Regions from separate parts of the Streptomyces sp. NTD91 genome, predicted to be linked through region 4. Evidence: riboswitches for the same ligand, from Rfam matches in the RefSeq annotation. Region 4 holds a riboswitch; each other region holds the start of a gene.

Region 1 (5,665 bases), on a different contig from region 4:
AAGCCGTTCTTGATCTCGATGACCAGGCGCAGTCCGTGCTCGCGGTCGGTGAGGTCCTTGACGTCGGCGATGCCCTGGACCTTCTTGCTGTTGACCAGGTCCTTGATCTTCGCGATGACCTTCTCCGGACCGACCGCGAACGGCAGTTCCGTGATCACCAGGCCCTTGCGGCGGGCGGTCACCGTCTCGATCGAGACGGTCGCGCGCATCTTGAAGGTGCCCCGGCCCGTCGCGTACGCGTCCCGGATGCCGTCCAGGCCGACGATCCGGCCGCCGGTGGGCAGGTCCGGGCCCGGGACGTGCTTCATCAGGGCGTCCAGGTCCGCGTTCGGGTACTTGACCAGGTGGCGGGCGGCGGCGACGACCTCGCGCAGATTGTGCGGAGGCATGTTCGTCGCCATGCCCACCGCGATGCCCGAGGAGCCGTTGACCAGCAGGTTCGGGAAGGCGGCGGGCAGCGCCACCGGCTCCTGCTCCTGGCCGTCGTAGTTCGGGGCGAAGTCGACCGTGTCCTCGTCGATCGACTCGGTCATCAGGCTCGTCGCCTCGGCCATCCGGCACTCGGTGTACCGCATGGCGGCCGGCGGGTCGTCGTTGCCCAGCGAGCCGAAGTTGCCGTGGCCGTCGACGAGCGGCACGCGCATGGAGAACGGCTGGGCCATGCGCACCAGGGCGTCGTAGATCGACGCGTCTCCGTGCGGGTGCAGCTTGCCCATGACCTCGCCGACGACACGCGCGCACTTCACATAGCCGCGTTCGGGACGCAGGCCCATCTCGTTCATCTGGTACACGATCCGGCGGTGCACCGGCTTGAGGCCGTCACGGGCGTCGGGCAGGGCGCGTGAGTAGATGACCGAGTACGCGTACTCGAGGTAGGAGCCACGCATCTCGTCCACGACGTCGATGTCGAGGATCTTCTCCTCGTACGAGTCGTCGGGCGGCGGGGTCTTCGTACTGCGGCGGGCCATCGCTGCCGGCTCCTTGCTCAAAGGATTGACGGTTCTGACGCGGACCATTGTGGACCGAGGCACTGACAACCCGTGCCACGACCCGTCCCGGCCGGCCTCCGGCGGGCTTCGGGGCGGGTCCGCAGCAGGCTACGGGATCCGCTGAGGGCGTACGTCCCGCCGGAACGCCGCCGAGCTCCCGCACGCTGTGCATACAGTGGCAGGAACGGCAGGAAAACCGCGGTTTTGACAACCGCCTCCGCTCGCGAAGGGACGCACATGCCCATGGGTCACACGACCACAGCCGAGGCAGGCTCCGGGGGCCTGACAGCGACCGAGCACCGCCTGGCCAACGGTCTGCGCGTGGTGCTCTCCGAGGACCACCTGACCCCGGTGGCGGCGGTCTGCCTCTGGTACGACGTCGGCTCACGCCACGAGGTCAAGGGACGCACCGGCCTGGCTCACCTCTTCGAGCACCTGATGTTCCAGGGCTCGGCGCAGGTCAAGGGCAACGGCCACTTCGAGCTCGTGCAGGGGGCCGGCGGCTCGCTCAACGGCACCACCAGCTTCGAGCGCACCAACTACTTCGAGACCATGCCCGCCCACCAGCTGGAGCTGGCCCTCTGGCTGGAGGCCGACCGGATGGGCTCCCTGCTGGCCGCCCTGGACGACGAGTCCATGGAGAACCAGCGGGACGTGGTCAAGAACGAGCGCCGCCAGCGCTACGACAACGTGCCCTACGGCACCGCCTTCGAGAAGCTGACCGCCCTGTCGTACCCGGCGGGCCACCCCTACCACCACACGCCGATCGGCTCCATGGCGGACCTGGACGCGGCCACCCTGGAGGACGCCCGCCGGTTCTTCCGCACCTACTACGCGCCGAACAACGCGGTGCTCTCCGTGGTCGGCGACATCGACCCCGAGCAGACCCTCGCCTGGATCGAGAAGTACTTCGGGTCGATCCCCTCCCACGACGGCAAGCCCGCCCCCCGCGACGGTTCCCTGCCGGAGGTCATCGGCGAGCAGAAGCGCGAGGTCGTCGTCGAGGAGGTCCCGGCGCGCGCCCTGATGGCCGCCTACCGCCTCCCGCACGACGGCACACGCGCGTGCGACGCCGCCGACCTCGCCCTGACCGTCCTCGGCGGTGGCGAGTCCTCCCGCCTCTACAACCGGCTGGTCCGCCGCGACCGTACGGCCGTCACGGCCGGCTTCGGCCTGCTGCGCCTGGCCGGCGCGCCCTCCATGGGCTGGCTGGACGTGAAGACCTCCGGGGACGTCGAGGTACCGGTCATCGAGGCCGCCATCGACGAGGAACTGGCCCGGTTCGCCGAGGAGGGCCCCACGCCCGAGGAAATGGAGCGCGCCCAGGCCCAGTTGGAGCGCGAGTGGCTGGACCGGCTCGGCACGGTCGCCGGCCGCGCCGACGAACTGTGCCGGTACGCCGTCCTGTTCGGCGACCCGCAGCTCGCCCTCACTGCCGTCAAGCGCGTCCTCGAGGTGACCCCCGAGGAGGTCCAGGAGATCGCCAAGGCGCGCCTGCGCTCCGACAACCGCGCGGTGCTGGTGTACGAGCCGAAGGCCCCCCAGGAGGCCCCGGACGCCGACGTCCCCGAGGACCCGGAGCAGGAAGCGACCGTAGAGGCCGGTAACGAGAACGAGGAGACGGCCAAGTGACCGAGCTCGCCACCATGGACTTCCACCCCCAGCCGCAGCCCGGCGAGGCCAGGCCGTGGGCGTTCCCGGCCCCCGAGCGCTCGGCTCTGGACAGCGGCCTGACCGTGCTGCGCTGCCACCGCCCCGGCCAGCAGGTCGTCGCCGTCGAGGTGCTGCTGGACGCGCCGCTGGACGCCGAGCCGGCCGGTCTGGACGGTGTCGCCACGATCATGGCGCGGGCCTTCTCCGAGGGCACCGACAAGCACTCCGCGGAGGAGTTCGCCGCCGAGTTGGAGCGCGCGGGCGCCACCCTGGACGCGCACGCGGACCACCCCGGCGTCCGGCTCAGCCTGGAGGTCCCGGCCTCCCGCCTTGCCAAGGGCCTCGACCTGCTCGCCGACGCCCTGCGGGCGCCCGCCTTCGCCGAGAGCGAGGTCGAGCGGCTGGTCCGCAACCGCCTGGACGAGATCCCGCACGAGCTGGCCAACCCCTCGCGCCGCGCCGCCAAGGAGCTCTCCAAGGAGCTGTTCCCGGCGGCCGCGCGCATGTCGCGCCCCCGCCAGGGCACCGAGGAGACGGTCGAGAAGATCGACGCCGCTGCCGTGCGCGCCTTCTACGACCGGCACGTACGTCCCGCCACGGGCACCGCGGTCGTGGTCGGCGACCTCACCGGCGTCGACCTGGACGCGCTGCTCGCCGACACCCTGGGCGCCTGGACCGGCACCTCGGGCGAGCCGCGGCCCGTGCCGCCGGTGACCGCCGACGACACCGGGCGCGTGGTCATCGTGGACCGGCCCGGCGCCGTCCAGACGCAGCTGCTCATCGGCCGGATCGGACCCGACCGGCACGACCGCGTGTGGCCCGCCCAGGTGCTCGGCACGTACTGCCTCGGCGGCACCCTCACCTCCCGACTGGACCGCGTCCTGCGTGAGGAGAAGGGCTACACCTACGGGGTGCGCGCCTTCGGGCAGGTCCTCAGGTCCGCGCCGGACGGGACGGGTGCGTCGATGCTCGCCATCAGCGGCTCCGTGGACACCCCCAACACCGGTCCCGCGCTGGACGACCTGTGGAAGGTGCTGCGCACCCTCGCGGCGGAGGGCCTGACCGACGCCGAGCGGGACGTGGCGGTGCAGAACCTGGTCGGGGTGGCGCCGCTGAAGTACGAGACCGCGGCGGCCGTGGCGAGCACGCTGGCCGACCAGGTCGAGCAGCACCTGCCCGACGACTTCCAGGCGACGCTGTATCAGCGGCTCGCGGCCACGGGCACGGTGGAGGCCACGGCCGCCGTCGTGAACGCCTTCCCGGTGGACCGCCTGGTGACGGTGCTGGTCGGTGACGCCTCCCGGATCAAGGCACCGGTGGAGGCGCTCGGCATCGGCGAAGTGACCGTCGTGGCGGCCGAGTAGCCGCCATGCGCGCCCGGGGCTCCGACGGTCCGCGGACCGTCGGAGCCCCGGGCTGTTCCACTCCCTTCCTCAGATGCCCGATTTGAGGCGGAGGTTGCGTGTCTGCCCTGTGGGATGCGCAACAAAGGCCCCGCTTCGTTTGGGATTCGGAAGCGGGTTTCCGTAGCGTCGTGCGGGCTGTTCGTCGGCAGTGCGCGTACCCGCGGCACCGGACAGCATCGCCGAGTCCCCGTACGGCGCGAGCCAGGGGAGCCGGGGACCCACGTCCCTGGGGTGAATCGGGCGCCCGCGCGAACGGTGTGGGGCCCGTAGGAGACCTTCCTGCTCCGAACCCGTCAGCTAACCCGGTAGGCGAGAGGGAAGGAAAGGACAAGCCACTCCATGGCGTTCACGTGCGCCACCGGGAAGCACCGCAAGCCCGGCCGGGTCAAGCGCACCTCCGCTCAGGCGGCCGGTATCGCGGCCCTCACCACCACCGGTGTCCTCGGCGCCCTCGCCGCCTCCCCGGCGCTCGCCGCCGAGAACACCGTGGAGCAGACCGGCCTCACCCCGGTCCTCACCGTCAGCGACGACGTGGCCGAGCACATCGACGCGCAGGCCGCCGCGCAGAAGCGGGCCGCCGAGCAGAGGGCGGCCGAGGAGGCCGCGGTCAGGAAGGCGAAGCAGGAACGGCAGGCCCGGGAGCGCGCGGCGCGCGAGGCCGAGCGCAGGCGCCTGCTGAACACCTTCGTCGCCCCGATCGCGGACTCCTACGTCTCCACCGGCTACAAGGCCAGCAGTTCCCTGTGGTCGTCCGGCTCGCACACCGGCATCGACTTCCACGCGGCAGGCGGCACGCCCGTCCACGCGGTCGGCTCCGGCACCGTCGTCTCCACCGGCTGGGGCGGCGCGTACGGCAACCAGATCGTGATCAGGATGGCCGACGGAATGTACACCCAGTACGGCCATCTGTCGTCCATCGGCGTCTCGGTCGGCCAGCGGGTCGTCCCCGGCCAGCAGATCGGCCTGTCCGGCGCGACCGGCAACACCACGGGCCCGCACCTGCACTTCGAGGCCCGTACGACGCCCGACTACGGCTCCGACGTCGACCCCGTCGCCTACCTCCGCAAGCACGGCGTGAACGTCTGACGCCCCGGCGACGGCGGACGCGGCCCCGGCCCACCGGCCGGGGCTTTCGCCGTTTTCCCACCGGCTCCGCCCCGGTCCGCTGACCAAAAAATATCCATTGCTTCCGGCCCGCCGTCGGAAATTCCGGCTCATTGGAATAGAGTCACGGAACGGGCGTCCATCGTCGGCGTTTCACGGGGATTAAGGCGGAGGTCGGGCATGCGTATTCCGGCGCACTCGGTGTGCACGGCGATCCGGGACGACATCATCGCCGGTGTGCACGAGCGCGGCGGCCGCCTCACCGAGGAAGTCCTGGCCCGCCGCTACGGCGTCTCGCGTGTCCCGGTCCGGGAGGCCCTGCGCACTCTGGAGGCCGAGGGCTTCGTCGTGACGCGCCGGCATGCGGGCGCGTGCGTGGCCGAGCCGACCGAGCAGGAGGCCGTCGACCTGCTGGAGATGCGGATGCTCCTGGAGCCGCTCGGGGCCGCCCGGGCCGCCCAGCGGCGCAGCGACGCCCATCTGAAGGTGCTGCGCGGCCTGGTCAGGCTGGGG
Region 2 (5,665 bases), on a different contig from region 4:
ACCCGGCGTGATCCTCCAGGAGTACCTGCCACGCGAGGAGGCCGAGGACTGGATCGTGCACGCCTGCTTCGACCAGGACTCCAGTCCGCTCGCGCTGTTCACCGGCGTCAAGGTGCGCTCGTGGCCGCCGCACGCCGGCATGACGGCGAACGCGTACGTCGTCGACAACCCCGAACTCACCGACCTCGCCGCGCGTTTCGTCAAACAGATCGGCTACAGCGGCATCATCGACCTCGACCTGCGCTTCGACCGGCGCGACGGACAGTACAAGCTCCTCGACTTCAACCCGCGCATGGGCGCCCAGTTCCGGCTGTTCGAGAACGAGTCGGGTGTGGACGTCGTACGCGCGATGCATCTGAACCTGACGGGCCGTTCCGTTCCGGAGGGGGAACAGAGGGCCGGCCACCGTTACATCGTGGAGAACATCGATCTGCCCGCCCTCCTCGCCTACCGCCGCAGCGGTTACACGACGCCGCACGCGCCGGCGAAGGCGAGCGGGACGGAGCTGGCCTGGTTCGCGGGTGACGACCCGCTGCCGTTCCTCACGATGCTGGCACGCTTCGTGCGCCCGGGCGCGAAGCACCTCTATCAGCTGTGGCGGACCAATCGCCGCGGCAGCAGCACCTCCACGAAGTAGGCAAGGCCACCACGCGTGGCACACCGTGTCCTGGGGAGGGACTTCGTGACTCGACCGGTTGCAGTGATCGGGGCCGGGCCGTTCGGCCTGTCCACCGCCGCCCACCTGCGGGCGCGCGGCATCCCCGTCCGCGTCTTCGGCGACCCCATGGTCAGCTGGCGCGACCACATGCCCGAGGGCATGCTCCTGAAGTCCACGCCCGCTGCCTCGAACTTCGACTGCCCGCAGCCCGGCCACGCCCTCGCCGACTACTGCGACGCGGCCGGGATCCGCCGCCTGGTGACCGACGAGGACATCATCCCGGTGGAGACGTTCATCGCCTACGGCGAGTGGTTCCAGCAGAAGCTGGCCCCCGGCCTGGAGGCTGTGCGGGTCGTCTCCGTGGACCGCGACACGAGCGGCGGCTTCGAACTGAAACTGGACTCGGGCGAGATGTTCACCGCGCGCGCGGTCGTCGTCGCCACCGGGCTGTCGGGCCTGGCGCACCTGCCGGCGGAACTCGCGGGAGCCGCCACCGACGGACCGGCGCCCACCGCTGCGGTCTCGCACAGCTCCCAGCACCACGACCTGAGCCGTTTCGCCCGCCAGGAACTGATCGTGATCGGCGCCGGCCAGTCCGCGCTGGAGACGGCGGCGCTCGCGGCCGAGGCGGGGGCACGCGTGCGTGTCGTCGCTCGCGGCCGTGGCCGGGTCGCCTTCGGCGCCCCGCCCTGGGAACAGCCGAGACTGCGTCCCGAGTCCCCGTTCGGCCGCGCCTGGTCGCTGTGGGCCTTCAGCTACTACCCGCACCCCTACCGTTACCTGCCCGAGGCCACCCGGCACTTCCTGGTCCGCCGGGTCCTCGGACCACTCGGCGCCTGGTGGCTGCGCGAGCGCTTCGAGAGCGCCGTACAGGTGCACGACGTGGAGCGGGTCGTGGCCGCCGAGGCGCCGGACGGCAACCCCGTCCTCACCGTCCGCACCCACGGCGGGCGCACCGAGCGGCTCACCGCCGACCATGTCATCGCCGCGACCGGCTACCGCGTCGACATCGCTGCGATGGACTTCCTCGGCCATGGGCTGCGCACCCGGCTCGCGGTGAGCCGCGGCGCCCCGAGGCTCGGCGCCGGTTTCGTGTCGTCCGTCCCCGGCCTGTACTTCACCGGCCTGCCGGCCGCGTCGTCGTACGGCCCGGTGATGCGTTTCGTCTGCGGTACGGAGTTCGCCTCCCCGCGCCTGGCGAAACACCTGGCGGCGGCCCACGGCTGACGCGGGCGCTTCGGCCCCGCGAACCGGGCCATTGTCACCATGAGGCAGCCACCGGGCACCACTTGGGGCCGATCAGTACGTAAGTGCGCAGGACGGCAAGGTGAGTCGAGGAGGCGCGGTGTCCGTATTCTCTGATCATGGCAGCCTCCCCCGCGTACGCACTGATCGCCACCGACCTGGACGGAACGCTGTTGCGCGGCGACGACACGGTCTCCGACCGGTCGTTCGCCGCGCTCGCGCGGGTGGCGCGGGCCGGTGTCCGGCACCTGGTGGTGACGGGCCGCCCGGTCCCGCGGGTACGGCCCCTGCTCGCGCGCCTCGGCTGCACGGGGCTCGCGGTGTGCGGACAGGGGGCACAGGTCTACGACGCCGGGACCGGCCGGCTGCTGTGGTCGGTCCGGCTGGACCGGGAACTGGCAGAGACGGCGCTCGGCAAGATCGAGGCCGAGGTGGGGGAGGTCTACGCGGCCGTCGACCAGGACGGCGTGGAGGGGCTCACGCTCATCGAGCCCGGGTACCGGATGCCGCACCCGACCCTGCCGGCGGAGCGGGTCGACCGGCGCGACGACCTGTGGTCCGCGCCGATCAGCAAGGTGCTGCTGCGCCATGCCGACCTGTCCGACGACGAGTTGGCGGCCGCCGCGCGCACGGTGGTGGGCTCGCTGGCCACGGTCACCATGTCCGGGCCGGGAACCGTGGAACTGCAGCCGTCCGGGGTGACCAAGGCGACCGGTCTCGCGCTGGCCGCCGAGCGGCTCGGGATCACGGCGCGGGAGGCGCTGGCGTTCGGCGACATGCCCAACGACATCCCGATGTTCGACTGGGCGGGGCGCGGGGTCGCCATGGCCAACGCGCATCCCGAACTCAAAGCGGTGGCCGACGAGATCACCCTGTCGAACGAGAACGACGGTGTCGCCGTGGTCCTCGAACGACTGTTTGCCGTCCACTGACCCGGCGGACCGACTGACCGGCACATCAGTAGGCGGCCGTCCGGAGGAGGCCGGCATGGCCTGGTGCACGCTCGCCGGATGCCCGGCGGCCGCCCGGTACGCCCCCCGTCCGTCAGGTTCGGGGAGCGTGCCGGGCGGCCGATGCCGGGACGGCCCGCGGGGCCGGCGACGGCCGGACGCGCGGGACGTCGGGGAGCGGCCCGTGGGCGGCCGTGGGCCGTCAGTAGGCGCTGTTGACGTTGTCGATCGAGCCGTAGCGTGCGGCGGCGTAGTTGCAGGCGGCGGTGATGTTGGCGACCGGGTCGTAGGGACTGGAGGCGGTACCGGCCACGTGGTACGCGTGGAAGGTGGGGTCGATGACCTGGAGCAGGCCCTTGGACGGGATGCCGGCGGCGGCGTTGGAGTCCCACAGGTTGATGGCGTTCGGGTTGCCGGAGGACTCACGCATGATGTTGCGGTAAATACCGTTGTAGGTGCCCGGGATGCCCTTCTGGGCCATGATCGCGAGCGACTCGCGGATCCAGCCGTCGAGGTTGTCCGGATACCCGGCGCGAGTGCCGGCGGCCGGGGTGGTGCTCGTGGTGGCCGCCGAGGCGCTGGTGGCGCCGACGAGGGGCAGGGCGAGTACGGCGGCGCCGGTACCGAGGAGGGCGAGGACACGGGCGAGGCGGTTGGTGCAGGGGCGGCGATGTCGAGCGGCAGCAGGCATGGGGACGTTCCTCTCCTACGCCTGCGAGGTGAGCTGTCGGGTTCGGGCGGCGAGGTGCCCGGCCGTGCCCGGAAGGGACACGGCTTCACCCCCAGCCGTACCGGTGCGGTGCGTGCCGACCGGTCCGGCGACTTACCTGGGTCCCCCGCTCCTGCCGTACGAATGGTCCGTGGATGGGTGCGCGGGCGGCGGCAGGATTCGGCGTCCGCCCGACGGCCGGGAAGGTATGCGAGAGCACATGCCGGAAACAAGTGCGTGAATCACACAACGCACCATTTGACCTTGATCAATGCTATATGAGGCACTTGATCCTTTGCGGTTGCCAATCTCAACTGGCCTACCGGGCAAGGAGGGACGGCGTTCGGCGGGTCTCCGGGGTGGGGGGCGGTCCGTGACCCAACTCACGAAGTAGCAAAGTACTCTAAATCCGGCATAGGGGATTCATGTGGATCGGCCGCGCGGTGGAACCCGTGGCATGGTGCCCGTCGTTGTCGTAGTGATCGCGGCACCTGTCGGTGTCGTGGGTGGTCGCGGCGGCGCGGAGGGGGTGCGCGGGGTCGCCTCCGCCCGCCTGTCGTTCGCGACAAAGCGCGTGGGTTCCTGTTAAGTCGATGAATGCCCGTCCTTACTACTTGATCAAAAACATACCGACCATGATCCGATAGCGCCCGCTGGACCGGTGGGCGCTATCAGCGATCGAACAGGGACCGGATACGCTGACTCGAGTGATGGCAGCGACCTATCGACAAACCGTGTGATCGCCAGCAGACACCAGCAGACAGGAGACCCCTCGTGACCGTCGTCGGGCCGTTCGGGCTGAGCGTGCGGGACCAGGCTCTGGAAGCCGATGTCCAGGCCGGATTGGCGGCTGTCGAGGAAGGCTTGCTCGAGGCCACCAAGAGCGAGGTCCCGTTCATCACGGAGGCCGCGCAGCACCTCGTACGAGCGGGCGGGAAGCGGTTCCGGCCGCTGCTCGTGATGCTCGCGGCCCGGTTCGGCGACCCCTATGCGCCGGGCATCGTGCCGTCGGCCGTGGTCGTGGAGCTGACGCACCTGGCCACGCTGTACCACGACGACGTCATGGACGAGGCGGCCGTGCGGCGCGGCGTGGACAGCGCCAACACCCGCTGGGGCAACTCCGTCGCGGTCCTCACCGGCGACTTCCTCTTCGCCCGCGCCTCCCAGATCCTCGCGGACCTCGGCCCCGAGGCCGTCAGGGTGCAGGCCCTCGCGTTCGAACGGCTGGTCACCGGCCAGATCCTGGAGACCGCCGGCCCCACGGACGGCCGCGACCCGGTCGAGCACTACCTGGACGTGCTCGGCGGCAAGACGGGCTCGCTGGTGGCCGTGTCGTGCCGGTTCGGCGCGATGATGTCGGGCGCCGACGAGACGGTCGTCGACGTGCTCACCCAGTACGGCGAGCGGCTCGGGGTCGCCTTCCAGCTCGCCGACGACGTCCTGGACATCGCCTCCGACTCCCACGAGTCCGGCAAGACCCCGGGCACCGACCTGCGCGAGGGCATCGCCACGCTGCCCGTGCTCCGGCTGCGCGAGCGCGCCGCCCGCCTCCGGCTGCCCGAGGACGTCGCCCTGTGCGAGCTGCTGGACTCCGACCTCAGCGACGACGCCCGGCACGCCGAGGCGCTGGCCGCGCTGCGCGCGCACCCCGCGCTGGAACAGGCCCGCCGGGACACCGTCCGGTACGCGGAGGAGGCCCGCGCCGCGCTGGCCCCGCTGCGGGAGTGCGACGCGAAGGCGGCGCTGATGGAGCTGTGCGACGCGGTGGTCCACCGCGCCGGCTGACCCGGCCCCGCCCACCGGCCTTCGGCCACGCACCGTCCGACGCCTCGTCAGCGGCCGGCCACTGTCGCACAGGCCCGGGCCCCGGCACGCCCCGAGCGACCTCGTACGCCTCTGCGCATGCCCGTACGGCCTTCCCCGTCCCGTACGGCCCCCTCCGTTCCGGTGAGACCCCTACGGGTCGGCGGAGCCGGTTCCCTCTGCGTGTCATACCGCAGGAGTACACGGAGTTGGCTCCGAGGTCTGACGCTTCCTCACGGCCGATTTGGTGAGATGGAAACCACGGAAATCACCACTCCTCACCGATTCGGGTGAGAATGG
Region 3 (5,665 bases), on a different contig from region 4:
GAGTTCGCCTTCCCGCTGCCCATCTACGCCATCTGCGACCTGCTCGGCGTCCCTCGCGAGGACCAGGACGACTTCCGGGACTGGGCGGGAATGATGATCCGGCACGGCGGAGGGCCGAGGGGCGGGGTCGCGCGGTCCGTGAAGAAGATGCGCGGCTACCTCGCCGAGCTGATCCACAAGAAGCGCGAGGCGCTGCCCGTTGAGCCCGCGCCCGGTGAGGACCTCATCTCCGGTCTCATCCGCGCCTCCGACCACGGCGAGCACCTCACCGAGAACGAGGCCGCGGCGATGGCCTTCATCCTGCTGTTCGCCGGCTTCGAGACGACCGTCAACCTCATCGGCAACGGCACCTACGCCCTGCTCACCCACCACGGGGAGCGCGAGCGGCTCCAGGCCTCCCTGGCCGAGGGGGAAAGCGGCCTGCTGGAGACCGCAGTGGAGGAGCTGCTGCGCTACGACGGGCCGGTGGAGCTGGCCACCTGGCGGTTCGCCACCGAGCCGCTCACCGTCGGCGGACAGGACATCGCGCCGGGCGACCCGGTGCTCGTGGTGCTCGCGGCTGCGGACCGGGATCCGGAGCGGTTCGCCGACCCCGATGTGCTGGATCTCGCCCGCCGCGACAACCAGCACCTCGGCTACGGCCACGGCATCCACTACTGCCTCGGCGCGCCGCTCGCCCGGCTGGAGGCCCGGACCGCGCTGGCCACCCTGCTCACCCGCCTTCCCGACCTGCGGCTCGGCGCCGATCCGGCCGACCTGCGGTGGCGCGGCGGGCTCATCATGCGGGGCCTGCGCACCCTCCCCGTGGAGTTCACACCCACCGCCTGAACACACTCCGTGCGGGTAAAAGTGACGGACGTTCAATTATGTGATCTTCACGTGATCTACGCGGCATTAACTTGTGACAAGTGATCGTCTGGCGCTACGTTCACCCATCAGCGTGGCGAGGGCACTGTTCGCCGCGCCGGTTCCGCAGTCGCACGAAAGGCTTCCGCATGCTCTCCGGGAACGGTCGTCACCGTCGCCCCCGTCAGGCTCCGGCCCTCCTCGTCGCGGCCGGAGTGACCGGCTCCGCCATCGCCATCCCGCTGCTCGGCGCCGCGAGCGCCAACGCTGCCGACGGCACCACGTGGGACAAGGTCGCCGAGTGCGAGAGCGGCGGATCCTGGAGCGCGGACACCGGGAACGGCTACTACGGCGGTCTGCAGATCTCGCAGGAGGACTGGGACAAGTACGGCGGCACGCAGTACGCCGCGAGTGCGGACCAGGCCAGCCGCAACCAGCAGATAGCCGTCGCCGAGAAGATCCTCGCCGACCGGGGCACCGCGCCGTGGGCCATGTGCGCGCTGACCGCCGGGCTGACCTCCCACTCCGCTTCGCTCGACGTCGACACCGGTGTCGGCGGCTCCGCATCCGGCGGCAGTGGCGGTTCGAACGACACCTCCGGCTCGGCGGACGGCTCCGGCTCGTCCGGTCTGCCGGATTCGTCCTCCAGCGGCGCCGGTTCGGGCCACGCGCCCGGCTCGGACTCCTCCGGCTCCGACTCCTCCAGCCCCTCCTCGGGCGCGAGCGGCACGCCCGCCCCGAGCCCCGGTGGCGATGCCACCGGGACCCCGGATCCGACCGGTTCCGCCGGAACCAGTACCCCCAAGCCGGACAAAACTCACGAGTCCGCCTCGCAGGGCGACGGAAGCTCAGAGGGGGGCGCCGGGTCTTCCACCGCGATGCCCGGTGCTGACAACTCGGACAATTACCAGCAGAGTGCCGGTTCTTGGAGCCTGGTCGACACCGGAGCGCTCGGCAGTGGCGGACGTCACCGTGGCGCGAGTGCGGACGAAAGCGTGACAAACGGTCAGGGCGACGCCTCTTCCGGCCGTCACGCCGGCCACGGACCGGACACGTACACCGTCCGCGAGGGCGACTCCCTCGCCTCCATCGCCGACTCGCTCGGTGTCGACGGCGGCTGGCACGCGCTCTACGAGAGCAACAAGAAGGTCATCGGTGCCGACCCGGACCGCATCGCCGCCGGTCAGACCCTGAAAATCGACGGCGAAAAGGGCGCGGAACAGGACTAGTTGACGCCCTACTTGATCAGTGATGTCCGGTTTGGCGAAAGTGTGGGATGAGTCTCAGAAGCCCTGATCGTCTTTGAAATTCCGCCGACGGCATGTCTACGGTCAGGACCGCTCGTCACCACGAGCCCCGGCAGTCGCACACGCCGAATCCTGCCAGCGGTTGCCCGGGAACAGTCGTCGCGTCAAGCGCCGTAGGCAGGAGCGGGGGACCCAAGGTAAGTGCCGCGCCCAGCAGTTCAGTCTGGACCGGCTAGGGGTGAAGCCGCACCTCGCGCAAGCGGGTGTGCGGCCGGGCAACTCAACCGGCCCGAACCCGACAGCTCACCTCGCAGGCGTCGGTGAGGGGATCGATCCATGCTGTTTTCCGCCAAGGGCAAGCACCGCCGCCCGTCCAAGGCCGTCCGCGTCGTCGCTCTCGCCGGTGTCACCGGCGCCGCCGTCGCCGCCCCGCTGATGGCGGCGGGCAACGCCTCCGCCGCCACCGCCTCCCAGTGGGACGCCGTCGCCCAGTGCGAGTCCGGCGGCAACTGGTCCATCAACACGGGCAACGGCTTCTACGGCGGCCTGCAGTTCACCAACTCCACCTGGGCCGCCTACGGCGGCACCGCCTACGCCCCGCGCGCCGACCTGGCCGGCAAGGCGCAGCAGATAGCCGTCGCCGAGAAGGTCCTCGCGGGTCAGGGCAAGGGCGCCTGGCCGGTCTGCGGCACCGGCCTGTCGAGCACTCCGTACAACGGCTCCGCTCCCGCGGCCTCCACGAAGTCCTCGAGCGGCACCACCACCCGCTCCACCGGCCAGCAGGCCGCCACCCGTTCCACCACGCGCACGGCCCCGTCGGCGAACAAGACCGTCACCACCGCGACCGGCACGAAGGTCAAGAAGGGTGACGGCGAGTACAAGGTCGTCAAGGGCGACACCCTCAGCTCCATCGCCGCCAAGCACGGCGTGCAGGGCGGCTGGCAGAAGCTGTTCCAGCTGAACAAGGACATCGTGAAGAACGCCGACCTCATCTACCCGGGCCAGCAGCTGCACCTCAAGTGACAGCCGGGGAGTGACACCCGGCTCTCCGGCCGGGCCCACGGCGCCCTCACAGCCGCCGCCCCGCACGGGAGGCCTCGTGAGGGCCACCCCCCTCCCCACGGGCTCCCCGCCCCGGCGCGTGTTCCCCCGTACGCGCCGGGGCGGGGCTTTTCTTTGCCCGGCCGTTCCCCGCTTTTCTTCCGCACCCCCTTTGTTCCGGCGGTGAACAATGGGTACCGTCTGCGTGTCCCTCCTGTCCACGGGACGGTCGGTCGGTGGCCGGCGCCCCGGGGACGGTTAGGCTCTAGTCGCACGGCGCAGCCGCAAGGCACACGCCCCGCACTTCCAGCGTCACATCCCAAGAAGGAGATGCTCGTGCCGTCCATCGACGTCGTCGTAGCCCGGGAAATCCTGGACTCCCGAGGCAACCCCACGGTCGAGGTCGAGGTCGGCCTCGACGACGGCAGCACGGGTCGTGCCGCCGTCCCGTCCGGCGCCTCGACGGGCGCCTTCGAGGCCATCGAGCTGCGCGACGGTGACCCCAACCGCTACCAGGGCAAGGGTGTCGAGAAGGCCGTCCTCGCCGTCATCGAGCAGATCGGCCCGGAGCTGGTCGGCTACGACGCCACCGAGCAGCGGCTGATCGACCAGGCCATGTTCGACCTGGACGCCACCGACAACAAGGGCTCCCTCGGCGCCAACGCCATCCTCGGCGTCTCCCTCGCCGTCGCCCACGCCGCCTCCGAGGCGTCCGACCTCCCCCTCTTCCGCTACCTGGGTGGTCCCAACGCGCACCTGCTGCCGGTGCCGATGATGAACATCCTCAACGGCGGCTCGCACGCGGACTCCAACGTGGACATCCAGGAGTTCATGATCGCCCCGATCGGCGCGGAGTCCTTCTCCGAGGCCCTGCGCTGGGGTGCCGAGGTCTACCACACGCTGAAGAAGGTCCTGAAGAGCAAGGGCCTGGCCACCGGCCTCGGCGACGAGGGCGGCTTCGCCCCGAACCTGGAGTCCAACCGCGCCGCCCTGGACCTCATCCTCGAGGCCGTCAAGCAGGCCGGCTACGTCCCGGGCGAGCAGATCGCGCTCGCGCTCGACGTCGCCGCGTCCGAGTTCTACAAGGACGGCAAGTACGAGTTCGAGGGCAAGTCCCGCTCGGCCGCCGAGATGACCGAGTACTACGAGGAGCTCGTCGCCGCCTACCCGCTGGTCTCCATCGAGGACCCGCTGTTCGAGGACGACTGGGCCGGCTGGAAGGTCATCACCGACAAGCTCGGTGACAAGGTCCAGCTCGTCGGCGACGACCTGTTCGTGACCAACCCGGAGCGCCTGGCCCGCGGCATCGAGGAGGGCACCGCCAACGCCCTGCTGGTCAAGGTGAACCAGATCGGCTCGCTGACCGAGACCCTGGACGCCGTCGAGCTGGCCCAGCGCAACGGCTACAAGTGCATGATGTCCCACCGCTCCGGCGAGACCGAGGACGTCACCATCGCCGACCTCGCCGTCGCCACCAACTGCGGTCAGATCAAGACCGGCGCCCCGGCCCGCTCCGAGCGCGTCGCCAAGTACAACCAGCTGCTGCGCATCGAGGAGATCCTCGACGACGCCGCGGTGTACGCCGGCCGCAGCGCCTTCCCGCGCTTCAAGGGCTGAGAGGCCTCACGGGCTGAGCCAACGTGGAGTAAGGCCTAGCCAGTCGTACGTACGTCCCCGTACTCGGTCCCGTACCGTGTCCGGGGACGTACGCACGTGTGAAGCCACACCGGCGAAGGGGAGGCGGAGGAGCCAGATGGCCGTGAAGGACCGGGACCGTTTCTCCACCGCGACCAGGCTGCGGCTGCTCGGCGAGCAGACGGCGGCCCGGGTGTACCGCTCCCAGAGCAGGCGTCAGGCCCGCCGCTCCCGGCTCACCGGCCGCGCCGCGCTGCTCGCGCTGGTGCTGTGCTCGCTGGTCGTCGCACTCGCCTATCCGATGCGGCAGTACGTCTCCCAGCGTGCGCAGATCTCCGACCTCCAGCGTCAGCAGCAGCAGGCCCGCAAGCGGGTGGAGCAGCTGCGCGACCTCAAGGCGCGCTGGCAGGACGACTCCTACGCCGAGCAGCAGATCCGGCGCAGGCTGCACTATGTGATGCCCGGTGAGACCGGGTACACGGTGATCGCTCCGGGCCCGGCCAAGCAGTCCCGCGCCGACCGCGGGGGCGCCCGGCGTCCCTGGTACGCGAACGTCTGGGACGGCGTGGACAAGTCCGACGCCTCCGACCAGTAGTCGATGCAGTCATCGATGCAGTGATCGACAGAAAGCCAATCCGAAAGCAGTCATGGAAACGCCCCCGCCGCCCACTCCGCGCACCGAGCCCACCGACGCGGACGTCGAGGCCTTCAAGCAGCAGCTCGGCCGCCCGCCGCGGGGCCTGCGGGCCATCGCGCACCGCTGCCCGTGCGGCCAGCCGGACGTCGTGGAGACCGCGCCGCGGCTGCCCGACGGCACGCCCTTCCCGACGACGTACTACCTGACGTGCCCGCGCGCCGCCTCGGCGATCGGGACGCTGGAGGCGAACGGCGTCATG
Region 4 (5,665 bases):
GGACCGGATCGTGTTCCTCGGCACCCCGCTGGACGACACGGCCGCGAACGACGTGATGGCGCAGCTGATGTACCTCGAACACACGGCCCCGGAGCGGGACATCACGCTGTACGTCAACTCGCCCGGCGGTACGTTCAGCGCGCTGACATCGGTGTACGACACCATGCGCTACGTCAGTTGCGACGTGGCGACCTACTGCCTGGGCCAGGCCTCCTCCCAGGCCGCGCTGCTGCTCGCGGCCGGAGCGCCGGGCAAGCGGTTCACCCTGCCCGGCGCGCGCATGGTGCTCTCGCAGCCCCAGCTCGCCGAGCCGGTGCAGGGCCAGCCGAGCGACCTGCTCATCCAGGCCGAGGAACTGGCCCGGATCCGCGCGCTGACGGAGGAGATGCTGGTACGGCACACCGGGCGCAGGGCCGAGCAGGTCCACCGCGACCTGGAGCGGGACCTCGTCCTGGACGCCCCCGCGGCGGTGGCCTACGGCCTGGTGGACGCCATCGTGCCCACCCGGCGGAGCACCCCGGGTGCAGCGGACGCGAGGTGAGCCGCCGATGCTTCCGGACCTGCCGCCGTTGCCCGCACTCACGCGCGCCGAGGGCGACCTGATCGACCGTTACCTGGAGGCCGCCGACCTGCTGGGCCGGGTCAATCCCGCGCACGGTGGCGACACCTATCGCGGACTGCGTGCGGCCCAGGCCCTGGTGCGCAAGGCGGCAGAGCTGCGTGACGCCCTCGCGCTGATGCACCGGCGGGGCGAGACGGAGCTGTACGGGGACACGCTGGCACGGGCTTTGCGGGTGCTGGACGGTGAACGCCGGACCGCGCGCGTCGCGCTCCCGCCGGACGGCGGCGGCTGATCCGGACGCCCGACCCGGCCGGACGGGACCCGGGTGTCGACGGGTGCCGCCCGGACGGGAGTTGAAACGGCCCGAACGACGTACCGCCGACCGGTGTATATCCGCCTCGTTCTCCGGGCCTCCCGACTTGCGCTCCACGCCGGTCCGAAGTTCGCGGGAAAGCGCATCGTCCCAGGTCCGGGGCTACGTCCGCGATCTGACGTGGTGTCCGACATCGCCCGGTCCACCCGAACGGGCGAGTGGTGAGCAACGCCACAAATTCCCGGATGCATTGGGATTTTCGGACCGGTGTGGGCGAAGATCCCGTCCGACGACAAGCCCCCGCCACCGCGGCGGGGCGGTCCGGGCGGACGCCGAGTCCTGCCGCCGCCCGGATGACCGGTCGACAGGAGTGGATCGGCAGGAGTGGAGGACCCAGGCAAGACGGGTCGCCGGAACGGATGTTCGTCTGCGCGTCACAGAACCCTCTGTGCGCCGCAGCCGGGCGGAGGTTACGAGCAGCCCTTGGGGTGAAGCCGCGGCAACGCGGCCGGGCAACTTCGCCAGCCCGAATCCGACAGGTCATCCTTCACAGGCGGCTGACGAAGGGTTGCGCATGACTGCGCTCAATCGTGTCCCGTCGCTCATGGCCCGGGCCGGCACGGCCTCGGCCCTCACCCTCGCCGCCGTCGGCGGCTCGATCGCGGTCCCCGGCCTCGCCACGGATGCCTCGGCAGCGACCCTCGCGACGAAGGCATTGCAGGTCGCGGCCTCCAAGAAGGGGGCGCCGTACCAGTACGGGGCCACCGGGCCGCGCAGGTTCGACTGCTCGGGGCTGACGCTCTACTCGTTCAAGAAGGCGGGCAAGAGCCTGCCGCGTACCGCAGCCGCGCAGTACAACAAGACGCACCACATCTCCGCCGGCAGCCGCAGGGCCGGTGACCTGGTGTTCTTCCACTCGGGCTCGTACGTCTACCACGTCGGCATCTACGCCGGGCACGGGAAGATCTGGCACGCGCCGAGGACCGGGGACGTGGTGAGGCTCCAGAAGATCTGGACCAGGAGCGTCTGGTACGGCCGGGTCAGCTGACCCCTGTCAGGTCCGGAGCGGCTCCAGCAGCAGGGCCGCTCCGCGCACCGTCGGCGCCACCCCGGTGCCCGCCTGGAGCCCACGGGCGGCCCGGGGCCGGCGGCGCGCGCAGCCGACCCGGTGTGCGCGCACGGCGACGGAGCACGCAGGCGCCACACCGGCCCTCCCCCAGAACAACACCTCCCGTCCGGCCCGGCCCGAAGGCTGCCGTTGCCGTGTCGGCCGGCTAGGGCGTGTTTCGAAAGTCCCGTCTGGTCCGCGACGCCTGGCACGGCACCTCGCCGCGTTGTCGGGATCGTCCACGTACGCCCGGTACGAGGACGACCCTCCGCCTTGCGATGCACCGCACCAGACGCCGCGGACCCCGCCCTCCGGGCGGACGACGCCACTTTCCAAACACGCCCTAGTGGGACCGTTCCGCCGGGACGATCCAGGGGAGTTCGATGGAGACCGTCTTGCCGCCCTCACGGGTGGGGCGGACACGGAGCCTGCCGCCGCACTCCGCGGTGAGCCAGCGGATGATGACCATGCCGCGCCCGTTGTCCTGCTGGACGGCGGCGGGCAGTCTCTTCGGGAAGCGCGGGTGACTGTCCGTCACGCCGATGCGGAGGTGTTCGTCGCAGTCCAGGGCGATGTCGACCGTGAAGGTGGGTGATTGACCGAAGGTGTGCTGTACGGCGTTCGTGGCGAGTTCGGAGACGATGAGTCGCACTGTGTCGGCCACCTCGGTGTCCGACGGCAGGCCCCACTCCGCGAGCGTGCCCACGACATACGTGCGGGCCGCGGAGACCGAGGCGGGATCGCTCGGCAGAGTGACGGATGCTTCCAGATGGTCTGCCATGGCGACGTCGTCCCTTTCCCACGGGCCCGCAGTCCGACACGGCGCGGATGGTTCGAGTACGGTCCCGGACTGGTGCTTGCTCGTCAGCCTGCCACCACCGGGCCGGTCACGGGGAGCGATCCACCAAGATATGCATATATCTGTCGCTCGAAGCGGTGAACTCTCCTACGCGAGACCGTATCCGGGCGGTCCGGAAGGAGTAAGGAGGAGCCCATGCAGAACGGGCCGGCAGTGCGCCGCCGCAAACTGGGTGCCGAACTGCGCACGCTGCGTACCGGTGCCGGGCTCACGAGCGGTGAGGCGGCTCGGCTGGTCGGCTGGCACCAGTCGAAGGTCAGTCGTATCGAGACCGGTGCCAGCGGCGTGAAACCAGCGGATGTGCGGTTACTCCTCGACGCCTACGAGGTGTACGACGGACAACTGCGCGAGCTTCTGCTGATGCTGGCGGGCTCCGACGACACCGGCGGCCGGCACCGCTGGTGGCACGCCTACCGCGGGGTGCTGCCGCCCACGTACCGGGACTTCATCAGCCTGGAGTCGCAGGCGAGCGCGATGCGCACCCTGGAGACCACGGTCGTGCCCGGCCTGCTGCAGACCCCCGAGTACGCCCGCGCGGTGACCCGGGCGGCCGTGAAGAACCTGGACGAGGAGGGCCTGGACGCGCTGGTGGAGGTGCGGCTGGCCCGGCAGGACGTGCTGCGCGCCGACCCCCCGCTGGTGCTGAGCGCGGTGCTGGACGAGGCGGTGCTGCGGCGCGAGGTCGGCGGCCCCGAGGTGATGGCCCGGCAGCTGGAGCGGCTGACGGAGGCGGCCCGGCTTCCCCAAGTCCGTCTCCAGGTACTGCCGTTCGACGCCGGGGCGCATGTCGGCCTCACCGGGCCTTTCGTTATTTTCTCATTTCCGAGCACTTCCGATCTGGACGTGGTTGTTCTTGACCAGTTGACGAGTAGCCTCTACCTGGAGCGGAAAGAAGACCTCATGGCCTACTCGGAGGCCTTCGACACCCTTCGGATGCACGCCCTTTCACCCGAGGACACGTTGGATTACATCGCCGGGATAGGTGACGGCGCGTAAGGAGGCACCATGTCAGCCCTGCCTCGGAACGTCCCTGCCAGTACCGACCTGCACGACGTGCGCTGGCTGCGCAGCAGCTACAGCACGGGAGCCAACAACTGCGTGGAGACGGCCCGGCCGCGCTCCGGCCCCGGGGCCGGGCTGCTCGCCGTGCGCGACTCCAAGCGCCCGGCCGGACCCGCGCTGCTCTTCTCCACCGACAGCTGGGCCGGTTTCCTGACCGCCCTCTGAACCGCCCCCGATCGCACACGTGCTCGGAAGCGACCCCAGGACCCCTCACACGCCATCATCCATACGCGAAGCACGGCCGTGTCACGCCGACTCATGGTCGCGTTTCGACGATCACTCGTACAGCGCGTTCGATCTCGGCCCCGGACAGGTCCGCACGGGCGGTCAACCGCAGCCGTGAAATGCCGTCGGGCACGGAAGGAGGACGGAAGCAGCCCACGGCCAGACCGGCGGTCCGGCAGTCGGCCGCCCAGCGCACCGCCTGTTCCGGGGACGCGGCTCGCACGGAGACCACCGCGGCGTCCGGAGGCACCGCTTCCAGACCCGCGGCGGTCAGCCGTGCGTGCAGTTCCGTGGCCACCGCGCCGGCGCGCGCCGCGCGCTCGGGTTCGCGGACGAGCAGCCGCAGCGCAGCGAGCGCGGCGCCGGCCGCCGCGGGTGCCAGCCCCGTGTCGAAGATGAACGTCCGGGCGGCGTTGACGAGGTGCTCGATCACCCGCCGCGGCCCGAGCACCACCCCGCCCTGACTGCCCAGGGACTTGGAGAGAGTGGCCGTGACCACCACGTCCGCGGCGCCGGCCAGCCCGGCCGCGTACGGCGCTCCCCTGCCGCCGTCGCCCAGCACCCCGAGCCCGTGTGCGTCGTCCACGACCAGACCCGCGCCGTGCTCCCGGCACGCCGCGGCCAGCGCGGCCAGTGGCGCCTCGTCCCCGTCGACCGAGAACACGGTGTCCGAGACGACGACGGCCGGCCCCTGGTGGGTGGCGAGCGCCTTGCGCACCGCCTCCGGGTCGGCGTGCCCGACGACCTGCCGCTCGCCCCGGGCCAGCCTGCAGCCGTCGATGAGGGAGGCGTGGTTGCCGGCGTCGGAGACGATCAAGGAGCCGTGCGGGCCGAGCGCGGTGACCGCGGCCAGGTTGGCGGCGTAACCGGAGGAGAAGACCAGGGCCGCCTCGAAGCCGCAGAAGGCGGCCAGCTCGCGTTCCAGCTCGCTGTGCAGTTCGGTGGTGCCGGTGACCAGCCGGGAGCCGGTGGAGCCGCCGCCCCAGGTCCGGGCGGCGGCGGCCGCGGCCTCGGTGATCTCGGGGTGGTGGGCGAGGCCCAGGTAGTCGTTGCTCGCCAGATCCAGCAGCGGCGAGTCGGCGGGGCGCGGGCGCAGGGTGCGCACGAGTCCGGCGCGGCGGCGCGCCTCGGCCTGCTCGTCGATCCAGCCGAACGCCATGGGTCCTCCGGTGCTTTTGTAGGTAGCGGACAGACCTTAGCGGCACGACGGGTCACCCGAGGTGTGGCAATACCCACACGGTGAACCGTCTCCGTTGTGCAAACTCTCCTTGGCCCGGAGCGGTCCGGTAGGACAGGATCGGACCTCATGGACCTGCTGAACACGCTGGTGGACAAGGGGCTTCGGCGCGAGCTGCCGACCCGCGAGGAAGCGCTCGCCGTTCTGGCCACCTCCGACGACGACCTGCTCGATGTGGTGGCCGCGGCCGGCAAGGTGCGCCGGCACTGGTTCGGACGACGGGTGAAACTCAACTATCTGGTGAACCTCAAGTCGGGCCTGTGCCCTGAGGACTGCTCGTACTGTTCCCAGCGGCTCGG

What was found. Region 4 has a riboswitch for cyclic di-AMP ahead of AC5WRT_RS10860 (C40 family peptidase). Riboswitches for the same ligand answer to the same signal wherever they lie in the genome.
Region 1: another riboswitch for cyclic di-AMP. It lies ahead of AC5WRT_RS21445 (M23 family metallopeptidase); the one in region 4 lies ahead of AC5WRT_RS10860 (C40 family peptidase).
Region 2: another riboswitch for cyclic di-AMP. It lies ahead of AC5WRT_RS25550 (transglycosylase SLT domain-containing protein); the one in region 4 lies ahead of AC5WRT_RS10860 (C40 family peptidase).
Region 3: another riboswitch for cyclic di-AMP. It lies ahead of AC5WRT_RS00435 (transglycosylase family protein); the one in region 4 lies ahead of AC5WRT_RS10860 (C40 family peptidase).

What each region holds. Positions count from the first base shown of each region.
Region 1 covers NZ_JCAJZW010000020.1:114,144-119,808, forward strand. Annotated here, with positions in the region: gene AC5WRT_RS21430 (DNA gyrase/topoisomerase IV subunit A) at 1-968, opposite strand, end outside; gene AC5WRT_RS21435 (M16 family metallopeptidase) at 1,227-2,621, shown strand; gene AC5WRT_RS21440 (M16 family metallopeptidase) at 2,618-4,006, shown strand; cyclic di-AMP (ydaO/yuaA leader) riboswitch at 4,216-4,375, shown strand; gene AC5WRT_RS21445 (M23 family metallopeptidase) at 4,388-5,134, shown strand; gene AC5WRT_RS21450 (GntR family transcriptional regulator) at 5,333-5,665, shown strand, end outside.
Region 2 covers NZ_JCAJZW010000028.1:8,475-14,139, reverse strand. Annotated here, with positions in the region: gene AC5WRT_RS25565 (carboxylate--amine ligase) at 1-637, shown strand, start outside; gene AC5WRT_RS25560 (FAD-dependent oxidoreductase) at 683-1,885, shown strand; gene AC5WRT_RS25555 (HAD family hydrolase) at 2,023-2,835, shown strand; gene AC5WRT_RS25550 (transglycosylase SLT domain-containing protein) at 3,056-3,544, opposite strand; cyclic di-AMP (ydaO/yuaA leader) riboswitch at 3,548-3,723, opposite strand; gene AC5WRT_RS25545 (polyprenyl synthetase family protein) at 4,337-5,347, shown strand.
Region 3 covers NZ_JCAJZW010000001.1:94,469-100,133, reverse strand. Annotated here, with positions in the region: gene AC5WRT_RS00445 (cytochrome P450 family protein) at 1-828, shown strand, start outside; gene AC5WRT_RS00440 (transglycosylase family protein) at 996-2,075, shown strand; cyclic di-AMP (ydaO/yuaA leader) riboswitch at 2,253-2,425, shown strand; gene AC5WRT_RS00435 (transglycosylase family protein) at 2,430-3,116, shown strand; gene eno (phosphopyruvate hydratase) at 3,465-4,751, shown strand; gene AC5WRT_RS00425 (FtsB family cell division protein) at 4,888-5,364, shown strand; gene AC5WRT_RS00420 (DUF501 domain-containing protein) at 5,417-5,665, shown strand, end outside.
Region 4 covers NZ_JCAJZW010000007.1:121,131-126,795, reverse strand. Annotated here, with positions in the region: gene AC5WRT_RS10870 (ATP-dependent Clp protease proteolytic subunit) at 1-541, shown strand, start outside; gene AC5WRT_RS10865 (hypothetical protein) at 549-854, shown strand; cyclic di-AMP (ydaO/yuaA leader) riboswitch at 1,317-1,446, shown strand; gene AC5WRT_RS10860 (C40 family peptidase) at 1,450-1,923, shown strand; gene AC5WRT_RS10855 (hypothetical protein) at 1,930-2,079, opposite strand; gene AC5WRT_RS10850 (ATP-binding protein) at 2,327-2,764, opposite strand; gene AC5WRT_RS10845 (helix-turn-helix domain-containing protein) at 2,978-3,838, shown strand; gene AC5WRT_RS10840 (DUF397 domain-containing protein) at 3,848-4,069, shown strand; gene AC5WRT_RS10835 (8-amino-7-oxononanoate synthase) at 4,161-5,288, opposite strand; gene bioB (biotin synthase BioB) at 5,436-5,665, shown strand, end outside.